One region of the Legionella sp. PATHC039 genome, then DNA from elsewhere that is predicted to be linked to it. Evidence: riboswitches for the same ligand, from Rfam matches in the RefSeq annotation. Region 1 holds a riboswitch; the other holds the start of a gene.

Region 1 (5,198 bases):
ACATAGAATTAACAACATGTAATTCCGTCAACCCATCATGTGCTTTTTCTGTGTCAACCAGAGATTTTGGTATAACACCAATGACATTAGAGCCATTTTTTAACATGCGATTGGCTATTATTCCCATCAAACCGCTCTTTGAGCCACCATAAACCATGGTAATACCATTACTGCTTAGGACATCGGCCATGTTTTCAGCTGATTGTTTATAAACTTCAGAATAACCAGTGTTAGATCCACAAAAGACAGCGAGTTTGTTTATTTTGGTATTATGGAGCATTTTAAAATTCCAGATGCAATGTTTTATTTATAACATGAAATGACGAAATACAGTTTATTTTTAATGAGTTAATGTTTTCACTATTAAAATTTATAGGATTTAATTTAATTGCCTCAACGCAAACCATTCTTATTCACCTGCGTAAAGACATTGATTTTTAGCATTTTCCTCACAGGCTTGAGTACAGTCACCATAATTTGTTTTTTCGCACTTGTTGATGCATTGATTATAAAATTTTTGGGCGCATAACTCCTGATCTGACTGTTGGTCTTGTATGTCTACTTCTGGGATATCTCCAGCTAAAACGGAAGAAAAAAATAATATTGATCCAATAAATACGAGGAATTTGCTCATGATCGCGTTTTCCCTGGTTTATTTAATCCAAAATAGATTAAATATTATACTATTAAATATAATAGGATTTAGGAAAAACTCCAAGGTCAAGGCGAAAAATGTTTTCTAGTGAAGGAGTATATATAAACTGATTTATTGAATTAAATTCGTTTTTATAATAAAAATAGATTGAGATTTTGTGTGGGCATCTATAATTTTTTCTGAAAATATTTCCAGTGATTAAAATCTGCCATGACAAAATATTTCGATTTAAAAAAAATTTTCTGCCTTGGTAAAGAGTCGCTATCCAAGCCAGAGATGTTTTATTTAAGTTTATCGATACAAAGTCATATCCTCTTATAATAAGCTTAATTGATTTTGTTTCAATTCTTTTTGGCAGGAAGGCTTAGAGGTGGTTTTTTTATCCTGTGGCGCAAACCATAGAATTGCGCATTTGTCTTTGTACTTAACATAGTGCGCTTTATCAATTCTGCTCATGTATTTTTTATTGGCGTACGCATTGTAATTATTTTCAGTAGAGGCTGCTTTTTCAAATTTTTTTTGGAAATGGTTTAATTTATCAGCTAAAAATAGAGCCTCTTTCGAATTATCCCATGGTGATGTCAAAGTTTGAGTAATTATATTAGGGCAGGTAAAGGTTTCGTCAAATGAATCAAATAGAATGCTCCATAAACTGAATGATTCGTATTGGCCATGGATTTGAGAGATTTTTTTAATGAATTCGCAGACTGTATTGCTGTGAAGCTTTAATTGTCCGGTTTTTCTGGCTTCTTCCAGAATAAAAAATTGGATGGTATGCGCCCATTTCCCATGCTTGGGGCCTGCGCCAAGATCAGCGGATAAGTAACCCTGTTTTAGAAGAACATTATTGAATAAGTCTGAAGTTAATTCACCATATAAAATCGGAGTGTGATTGGGGAAATGAAAATTGGGGCTGGTTTCATAAGGTATCTTATCATTAGGCGGAGCTTCGTGGTTAAAATGATTTTTACTTCCCCAGTCATCAAAAAATTGTCTTAATGTTTTTTTCTCAGGTTGGTTAAACTGATAAAATTGTGTCACCAATTTTTTTAAACCTTGTAAAACCAGCTCTTCATTACAAAAGAATTGGCATATAGACTTGGCATCTTCTTTCAAGGATTTTTCTAATGTTTCGTATCCAAAAGAATCCAGGTGTTGCTCATAATCATTGGTATCTGTCTCTCCATTTCGAATAAGTTCTACTGTCATAGTGATGCCTCCAGCTGCTGTATGAGTTATTGTCAAATACCGATTTGAGAATTATTTGAGGGGCTTAATTCCTTTTTTGGACTAAAGGATTATTAATTAATCATAAACTGATGAAAAAAGAAAGGGGTATTTTCTTGCTCTTAAATTGCGGTCTGCTCATTTCGTGATAAAATATAAGTCCAACATTAGGGGTGCCAATTGATAAGTTGGCTGAGAGGATCACCCAACCCTTTGAACCTGATCTCATTAGTCTGAGCGGAGGAAAATGTGTCAATTGTTATTTTTTCTGGAATAGTTGCTTTTATTACCTCGTTTATTGGACTTTTACCGCAAATCGTTAAATCCTTAAAAACCAAATCAACTGAAGATCTTTCCATGATGATGTTAGTGAATTATCTAATTTGTTCGCTGGCCTGGATCATTTATGGAAGCAGCACAAACTCATTTTTTGTAACGAGTTCCAATGTAGTGGGTTTGATAGTGAGTTTTGTGCTGATTTTATTAAAAAGACGTTATGATGCTAGATGTAATTAACTTTAAAAACTATCGTTCTATTTTATGTCTTAATGGTGATTTGCCTGCTCCTTCCTTTTTTCATAAAAGAAAGCTGCCGGTTATTGCTGCTGATGGTGCCGCTAATGTGTTATGTAATCTTGGTGTCTTTCCTGACTTAATTACTGGAGATCTGGATTCTATTCAGCCTGCTTTGTTGGAAAACCGTTCTTTTCTTCATTTACCAGATCAAGGGAGTACGGATTATCAAAAGGCCATGCATTATTTACAGGCTCATGATCTATTGCCTGCTATCGTTGTAGGGATAAATGGTGGGTATTTGGATCACATTCTGAATAACATCAACATTTTTATGGATACAAACTGCCTTTTATATTCGCCTCCCATCAAAGGTTTTGTTGTTAATGAAAAATTGAGGGTTAATTTTATTTTACCTGTCCAGACTAAAATCTCGTTAATAGGTATTCCTGAGGTTGTCCTGTCTTCTGAGGGTTTGAAGTGGGAGCTAAAGCACTCACACCTTTCGTTTCCTGGAAAAAATTCCTGTTTCAATCGAACACAAACAGCAGAAATTAGTTTGGAGGTTCACCAGGGCGCCGCCCTTGTTTTGATTTATGAAGATGCTATTGAGGATGCTGGAGTTTCCTCTTTATAAGGAATAAGGACTTACGCCCTCCCCAATCTCTTCCATTGCTGTAATCACTATCAGGTGAATTACCAAGTTAATGCTTACATGTTGAAATCCATTTGTCTCCATGCTTCGTACAATATGATTGCTACAGCATTTGATAAGTTGAGACTACGATTATTTTCTCTCATGGGAATCCGTATTGTTGAATATTGGTTCAGTATTTGTTGAGGTAAACCGCAAGATTCGGGTCCAAATAATAAGATGTCATCTGTCTTATAATCGACGTCACTATACTTCACTTTTCCTTTTGCGCTACAGCACAATAATCGTCGTTTTGAATGAGACTGCAGGAATGTTTGCCAATTCTCATAATGCAATATTGAAGCCCATTGATGATAATCAAGACCTGCTCGTCGCATTTGTTTATCTTCCAAAGTAAAGCCTAATGGATGAATCAAATGTAGTTGAGCTCCACTATTGGCGCAGAGTCGAATAATATTGCCCGTGTTCGGTGGAATTTCTGGTTGATAAAGCGCAATATGGATCATGTGATTTTCCAGTAGCATTCTGGCTACCATTTTAATTGATTTATTCAAAGCCAGGAATAGAGTGGCAGGATGCAATTTTACTACATACTTTAAAAATCAAGCAGGGAGTAGATATATCTAATTTTTTACTCAACAGGCTGTCTGAATTCAACATAGCTACTACAATATTAGTATGCCATATGAAAGTTTTTGATGTCTGTTGGGTATGATCATTGTTGAATAGTTATTGAGTATTAAAAATTCAAATTAAACTGGGCCGGGAAGTTAAGGATTCATCATGGATAAGAATCATAATACAAAAAAAATCTTGTTTAAAAATCGTTTTGTCTTATTAGGATTTGGTTGCGTTGGTCAGGCATTAATGCCTTTAATCTTTGAGAAATTTGATATCAAACCATCGCAAGTGACAATCATTGCCGATGAAGGGGCAAGGGTTGAGGTTGCCCAAAAATACGGAGTTTTATTCAAGTTACAACAGATTACTCCTGATAATTACCTTGACGTGATTGGTAGTACTTTGGAAGAGAACGATTTTTTAATTGATGTATCAATCGGCATATCAAGTCTTGCTTTGATTATATTATGTAATCAAAAAGGAGCATTGTATATTAATGCCGCAACTGAGCCGTGGAAACAAGAATTTGTTATGGAGAAGATGGCGCTTAATCGCCGAACCAATTATTCTTTGCGTGAAGAAGTCCTTCGCTTAAAGGATAAAACTCAAAAAACAGCCTTAATTACTCACGGGGCTAATCCGGGTCTCGTTTCACATTTTATTAAAGAGGCCTTGTTGAATATTGCAAAAGATAATGGCCTTACTATTAACAGGCCTAAAAATGCAGCAGCATGGGCTAATCTTGCCATGACTTTGGGAATTAAAGTAATCCATGTTGCAGAGCAAGACTCTCAAGTTACCTATCCTCCAAAATCACCAGGCGAGTTCGTTAATACCTGGTCCGCTAATGGTCTGATTTTGGAAGGACTGCAACCTGCTGAAATCGGGTGGGGGACACATGAAGCTCATTGGCCCCATGACGCTTATTCTCATAGTAATGGACCACAATGCGCGATCTATCTGTCTCGCCCGAGCGCTAGTGTCATGGTTCGTTCATGGACTCCAACATTGGGGGCTTTTCACGGGTTTTTAATTACTCATGCAGAAACTATTTCACTTACCAATTTTTTAACATTAAAAAATGGATCTGAATTATTGTATAGGCCAACAGTTCACTATGCCTATAATCCTTGTCCAGATGCCAGGCTCTCCATTTTCGAATTAAAAAGTAATGAATGGAAACCACAAAACAAGAATCGCCTGATTTTAAACGAAATCATTGATGGATGTGATGAATTGGGTGTGTTGTTGATGGGTAATCAAAGAGGAGCGTATTGGTATGGTTCAACTCTTTCTATCCAGGAAGCAAGGCAAATTGCCCCCTATAATAATGCAACCAGTTTACAAGTTGTTGCCAGTATGATTTCAGGAATAATCTGGGCAATAGAACATCCTGATGAGGGTATAGTAGAACCAGAGGAAGTTGATCATCAATACATTATTGATATTGCCAAACCGTATCTTGGAAAAGTCGGTGGTTATTACACGGATTGGACCCCCTTAAAAAATAGAGGGGAGCTATATCCT
Region 2 (5,198 bases), 2.2 Mb from region 1:
GCATTATTCCAGGAACAACAGTATATGTAATGGTTGGAAATGGTTTAAGCCAAATATTTGCAGCCAATCAGACGCCTAATCTTGGGATGATATTTGAACTGCAAATATTAGGTCCACTGCTCGCGTTGGCTGTTCTTTCTCTAATGCCAGTTCTTTATCAATTCTCAACTCGTAAGCATCAGAATCATCGCAGTTTCTCAGATATTAGTCGAGTAATAAATTGTGATTTAGCCATTATAGGTGGTGGAGCTGGAGGTTTGAGTTTAGCTTCCGGCTGTTCACAATTAGGACTCAAAGTTGTTTTGGTGGAGTCAGGGAAAATGGGAGGAGACTGTTTAAATTACGGTTGTATCCCATCCAAATCCTTACTTGCTGCAGCCAAGACGTTTTATTATGCAAAACATGCAACACATTTTGGAGTAGATACTGAAGCAATAAAAATTAATTTTCAACAAGTAATGCAACATGTGCATCAAATCATAGACAACATTTCTGAACACGATTCTGTCCAACGTTTTGAGTCGCTAGGAGTACAGGTTATTAAACAAGTTGGTAAGTTTTTAAACTATGATACCTTACAAGCTGGCGATAGCATTATTAAAGCGAAACGTTTCGTGGTTGCAACAGGTTCATCACCATTTATCCCACCCATTCCCGGATTGGATGCAGTCTCCTACTTTACCAATGAAACGATTTTTGATTTAAAGGAACAACCTGAGCGCTTGATTGTCATCGGCGGTGGCCCTATTGGTTGTGAGCTTGCTCAAGCATTCGCTATGCTCGGTTCTAAAGTTACTCTGCTCGAAGGATTGAATCTTCTTCCCAAGGACGATCCTGATTGTGTTGCTGTCCTACGCACACAGATGAAATCGATGAATATCCTCATTTATGAACAAATCGAGATTACCCAAATATACTCTCACCCTGATGCGGGTATTTCCGTATGTTTTGAATTTCAAAACACACAATTTACAATTACAGCCAGTCATCTGCTCATTGCAACTGGACGTCGGGCGAATGTAACTCCTCTTGATTTGGAAAAAGCAGGGGTTAAATTCACCAGTAAAGGTGTCGAAGTAAATAAATACTTACAAACCAGTAATAAAAAAATCTATGCTCTGGGTGATGTAACAGGGCTTTATCAGTTTACTCATATGGCGAGTTATCATGCCGGTATAGTGCTTCGTAATATTGTTTTTAAACTACCGTCTAAAGTGGATTATAGAGCGATTCCATGGGTCACTTATACTGATCCCGAATTAGCTCATGTTGGACTAGGAGCCAGTGATGCCTTGAAGCATCCTGATTCCCAAATAATCGAGTGGCCATTTGTCGATAATGATCGAGCACAAACTGAGCATACATTAAATGGAAAAATAAAAATCATCACGGACAACAAAGCAAGGATCCTTGGAGTCACCATAGTTGGCCCACATGCCGGAGAACTCATTTTACCTTGGGTTATGGCGATTCGTGAGAAAAAAAACCTCCGAAGTTTTACTGATGTAATCGTTCCTTACCCTACTCTGAGTGAAATCAGCAAACGCGTTGCTGGTAGTTTTTATGCACCTAAATTATTTTCCAATAAAACACGAACATTAGTTCGCTGGTTGCAAAAAATTCGATAAGTGGATTTTTAATTAACTATATGTTTTTTAAATTACAAGCTATTTAATTCAATGTTAAACGATGCTTGACTTCTTTTTCATCAGATAAAATTTCAATAACATGGGCAACCCATTTTTTATTGTTTGCTCTAGCAAGCACATTGGTGCGGCCATATAATTTTTTATTTGGTTTGCAATGGATTAATGAAGCCAACATTTTGTTGCATGCAACTGAAAAGTAGGTGCGGTCTTTACTAAAAACCTTTAGATGATGTTGAGTTAATAATTTTCCAAAAGGGATATTAGTGTGAATTATATCAGTAATAAGTTTCTCCGGCAGTTCTTCAAAATTAATGTTAATAGCTGCTAATTCAACTGGAATGATTTCATTTTTCTTTTGGGCGAGATCTACATTATTTCTTTTCTTACTTCGGTCTACATACAGGATGATAATTCGAGAATAGGTATTATCATGCGGATTTGTAAAGGCAGCAATTACTTTAATCCTGGCGGTGCGCTGATAGTATTTTTCCAAAGTGGTCGTCATTAATGGCTGTGTAAGTAAGTAATTGTAAGGAGAGATTAGACTGTCTTTGCTTAATACAGTGCTCATTTTAACAATATTGAACAGACTATCTATCTGGTTTATATTTTTGGATTTAGTTGCATGAGATAAACTCCCCACCGCTCCTAAAAAAAGAGATAAAATGGTATTGAGAGTAATTACTCGCACGATGAGTTTTGAATTCATCCAATTGATTAATAAATGAATCATCTCCAATATTGCCCCATGTAATTAACTACAAAATTTATATCTAACAAGTACTGCTAATAGCAGAGCCATGTTTTATTTTAAGTCAGAATATGATGTAAAAATAGTCCAATACCATAAGAGAGAGAGGCTGTAACCGTGCCAATTATTAGTGTCTCAAAACCGGAATATAACCAGGATTTGGTTGACCAGTGGCTTTTGATTGAACCGATGACAAAAAATGTAATTGCAGTGAAAAAACAAGACCAGATGAACGAATTGTTCATGACCAACACGTAAGGGATTAATGGAATAATTCCAAAAAGTAGAAACGCACTAAAAGTATAAAGCGCAGATTTAAGCGGGAATCGCAGTGTAGCAGGCAACCCATATTCTTCTTGTAACATGGTTTTTATCCATAAAGCTCTATTCGCTGTAATTTCCTCAACAACTTGATCTAATGCTTGGCCATGCAAACCTTTATTTTGAAAAATTTGTTTTATTTCGTTTTTTTCACCCTCTGGAATAAAATCAATATGTTTTTCTTCAATTGTTTTATAGCGTTGAAATTGATCTACCTCAGATTTGGTACCCAGATAATTACTCGCTGCCATTGAAAAACCATCAGCAAGCAAGTTGGCAAAACCTAAAATTAGAATAACTAAAGAAGATAATTGTCCACCCACAACACCGGAGACAATGGCAAAAGTAGTGACAACACCATCAATTCCTCCATATATCCAATCTCGCAAGTAATTTTGAGATGGGATCTGTGCTAATCGCTCTTTGATTTCTTTTTGCGAATGTCCATGCTCTAAATTTTCCATTGCAGATCCTTTCTCCATATGTGTTATTTATTAATTATCAATTCTGCCAATATTATCGCTAGTTTGACAAAGCATATAATAAAATTTAGTATATTTGAGTTTGTTAGATGGCGCGGGGTGTCGGAAAATCCGGCTGAGAGTTACCCGTTGAACTTGATCTGAATCATATCAGCGTAAGGACGCCTTCAAAAAAACCATGGCCTTTTTAAGGTATGGTTCCCTTTTGCCATCTCCATACTATTTAAAATAATAACATAAGGAGTTATGGCGATGTCATCACTAAAATCCAGGGTTACCCTACTGCTTAATTGGTACACTAACCCTTATCATACCCCCATACTTGTGGCACAACAATTGGGGTTTTATTCAGAAGAAGATATCAAGCTTGCCATTCTGGAACCCGCGGATCCCAGTGATGTAACCGAAATCGTTGGCCTGGGAACAGTAGATTTTGGTGTTAAAGCAATGATTCATACCGTTGCAGCCAAAGCAAAAGGTTATCCAGTTACTTCCATAGGAACGCTTCTTGATGAGCCACCTACCGGACTTATTGCTTTAAAATCAAGTGGCATCAATTCTTTCCAGGATATTGTTGGGAAACGAGTAGGTTATATCGGCGAATTCGGCAAAAAAATTATTGATGATTTAGCCAGCCTTGCGGGTATTGATCCGATGAGCTACAAAACAGTCCGTATTGGCATGAATGTCACAGATGCTATTTATCGGGATGTTATCGACACTGGTATTGGTTTTATTAATTTTCAAAAAGTTGAACTGGAACATCTTTGCGGAGAAACTGTATTTTTACGAATCGATCAATTAGCTGGTTTAGGCTGTTGTTGTTTCTGCTCAATACAATTTATTGTTCCTGAAACAACATTACAGAAACCCGAATTAGTCAAAGGATTTCTCAGAGCAACACAGCGCGGTGCAGCCTACGCGACAGAAAAACCTGAAGAAGCTTATGAGTTATTATGTCAGGCTAAACCACAGTTGCGGACTCCTTTATATCAAAAAATTTTTACAAGAACATTACCATTTTTTTCACGTACATTAATTAATGTTGACAGAGACTGGGATAAGGTTGGACGCTATACCAAACATCTAAAAATTATTGATGAATATTTTGATATCTCGCAATGCTATACCAATCGATTTTTGCCAGATACACCTTATTCTGATTTGAAACCAATCGCCTGTTGTCTTGAAAATTAATTATGCGAGCAGGCATTGTAGGTTCAGGGATCATGGGGCGTCTGCTGGCTTTTGCATTACATAATGCGGGCTGGCAGGTATCCCTTTTTGATCGCTCTAGTGAAAGCATGAGTTGCAGTACTGCTGCAGCAGGTTTATTAACACCGTTTTCTGAATTGGATAAATCAATTCTATTGATTTCCACCTTGGGTCAAGAATCTATTAAGAACTGTTGGCCACGTATTATTGAGGATTTGCCTGAAGCTGTTTATTTTCAACAATCGGGCAGTCTGGTGCTATGCCATCCAGGCGATCAGGCGGAATGGATTCACTTTAGTCGGCGTATTCTGAGTCAACTCAATCCGAGTAATTCTGTTTTTCAAAAATTATCCCATGAAAATCTCATTGCGCTTGAGCCTGAGCTGACAAAGTTTGAAACTGCTTATTATTTTCCAAATGAAGCGCATATTGATTGCCAAACACTAATGTTGTCTTTAAAAAATTATCTCGACTCTGTTTGCATACCTCACATTACCAATACTCCTGTCTTATCGCTTAAACCTGGAGAGATCAATACAAAAGAACAAAGATATCATTTTGATGTCGTTTTCGATTGTCGTGGTTTAGGTGCGCAAAATATATTTTCTGATTTACGAGGTATTAGAGGTGAACTCATTTGGCTTCATGCGCCAGGAGTTCAACTACATCGGCCTATTCGTCTTCTGCATCCAAGGTACAGTCTATATCTTGTACCCAGACCTGGAAATCTTTACCTCATAGGCGCTAGCGAAATTGAGGCAGAAGATTTTAGTCCGGTTT

What was found. Region 1 has a riboswitch for thiamine pyrophosphate ahead of OQI99_RS14630 (SemiSWEET family sugar transporter). Riboswitches for the same ligand answer to the same signal wherever they lie in the genome.
Positions count from the first base shown of each region.
Region 2: it holds a riboswitch for thiamine pyrophosphate, as region 1 does, so the genes downstream of both, OQI99_RS04735 (ABC transporter substrate-binding protein) here and OQI99_RS14630 (SemiSWEET family sugar transporter) in region 1, are expected to answer to the same signal.

Region 1 covers NZ_JAPHOP010000001.1:3,215,325-3,220,522, forward strand. Annotated here, with positions in the region: gene OQI99_RS14615 (TIGR00730 family Rossman fold protein) at 1-280, opposite strand, end outside; gene OQI99_RS14620 (hypothetical protein) at 410-634, opposite strand; gene OQI99_RS14625 (LirA/MavJ family T4SS effector) at 971-1,900, opposite strand; TPP riboswitch at 2,042-2,145, shown strand; gene OQI99_RS14630 (SemiSWEET family sugar transporter) at 2,132-2,398, shown strand; gene OQI99_RS14635 (thiamine diphosphokinase) at 2,382-3,032, shown strand; gene trmL (tRNA (uridine(34)/cytosine(34)/5-carboxymethylaminomethyluridine(34)-2'-O)-methyltransferase TrmL) at 3,107-3,556, opposite strand; gene OQI99_RS14645 (homospermidine synthase) at 3,834-5,198, shown strand, end outside.
Region 2 covers NZ_JAPHOP010000001.1:1,048,824-1,054,021, reverse strand. Annotated here, with positions in the region: gene OQI99_RS04750 (FAD-dependent oxidoreductase) at 1-1,628, shown strand, start outside; gene OQI99_RS04745 (hypothetical protein) at 1,672-2,382, opposite strand; gene OQI99_RS04740 (VIT1/CCC1 transporter family protein) at 2,460-3,185, opposite strand; TPP riboswitch at 3,289-3,382, shown strand; gene OQI99_RS04735 (ABC transporter substrate-binding protein) at 3,456-4,400, shown strand; gene OQI99_RS04730 (FAD-dependent oxidoreductase) at 4,403-5,198, shown strand, end outside.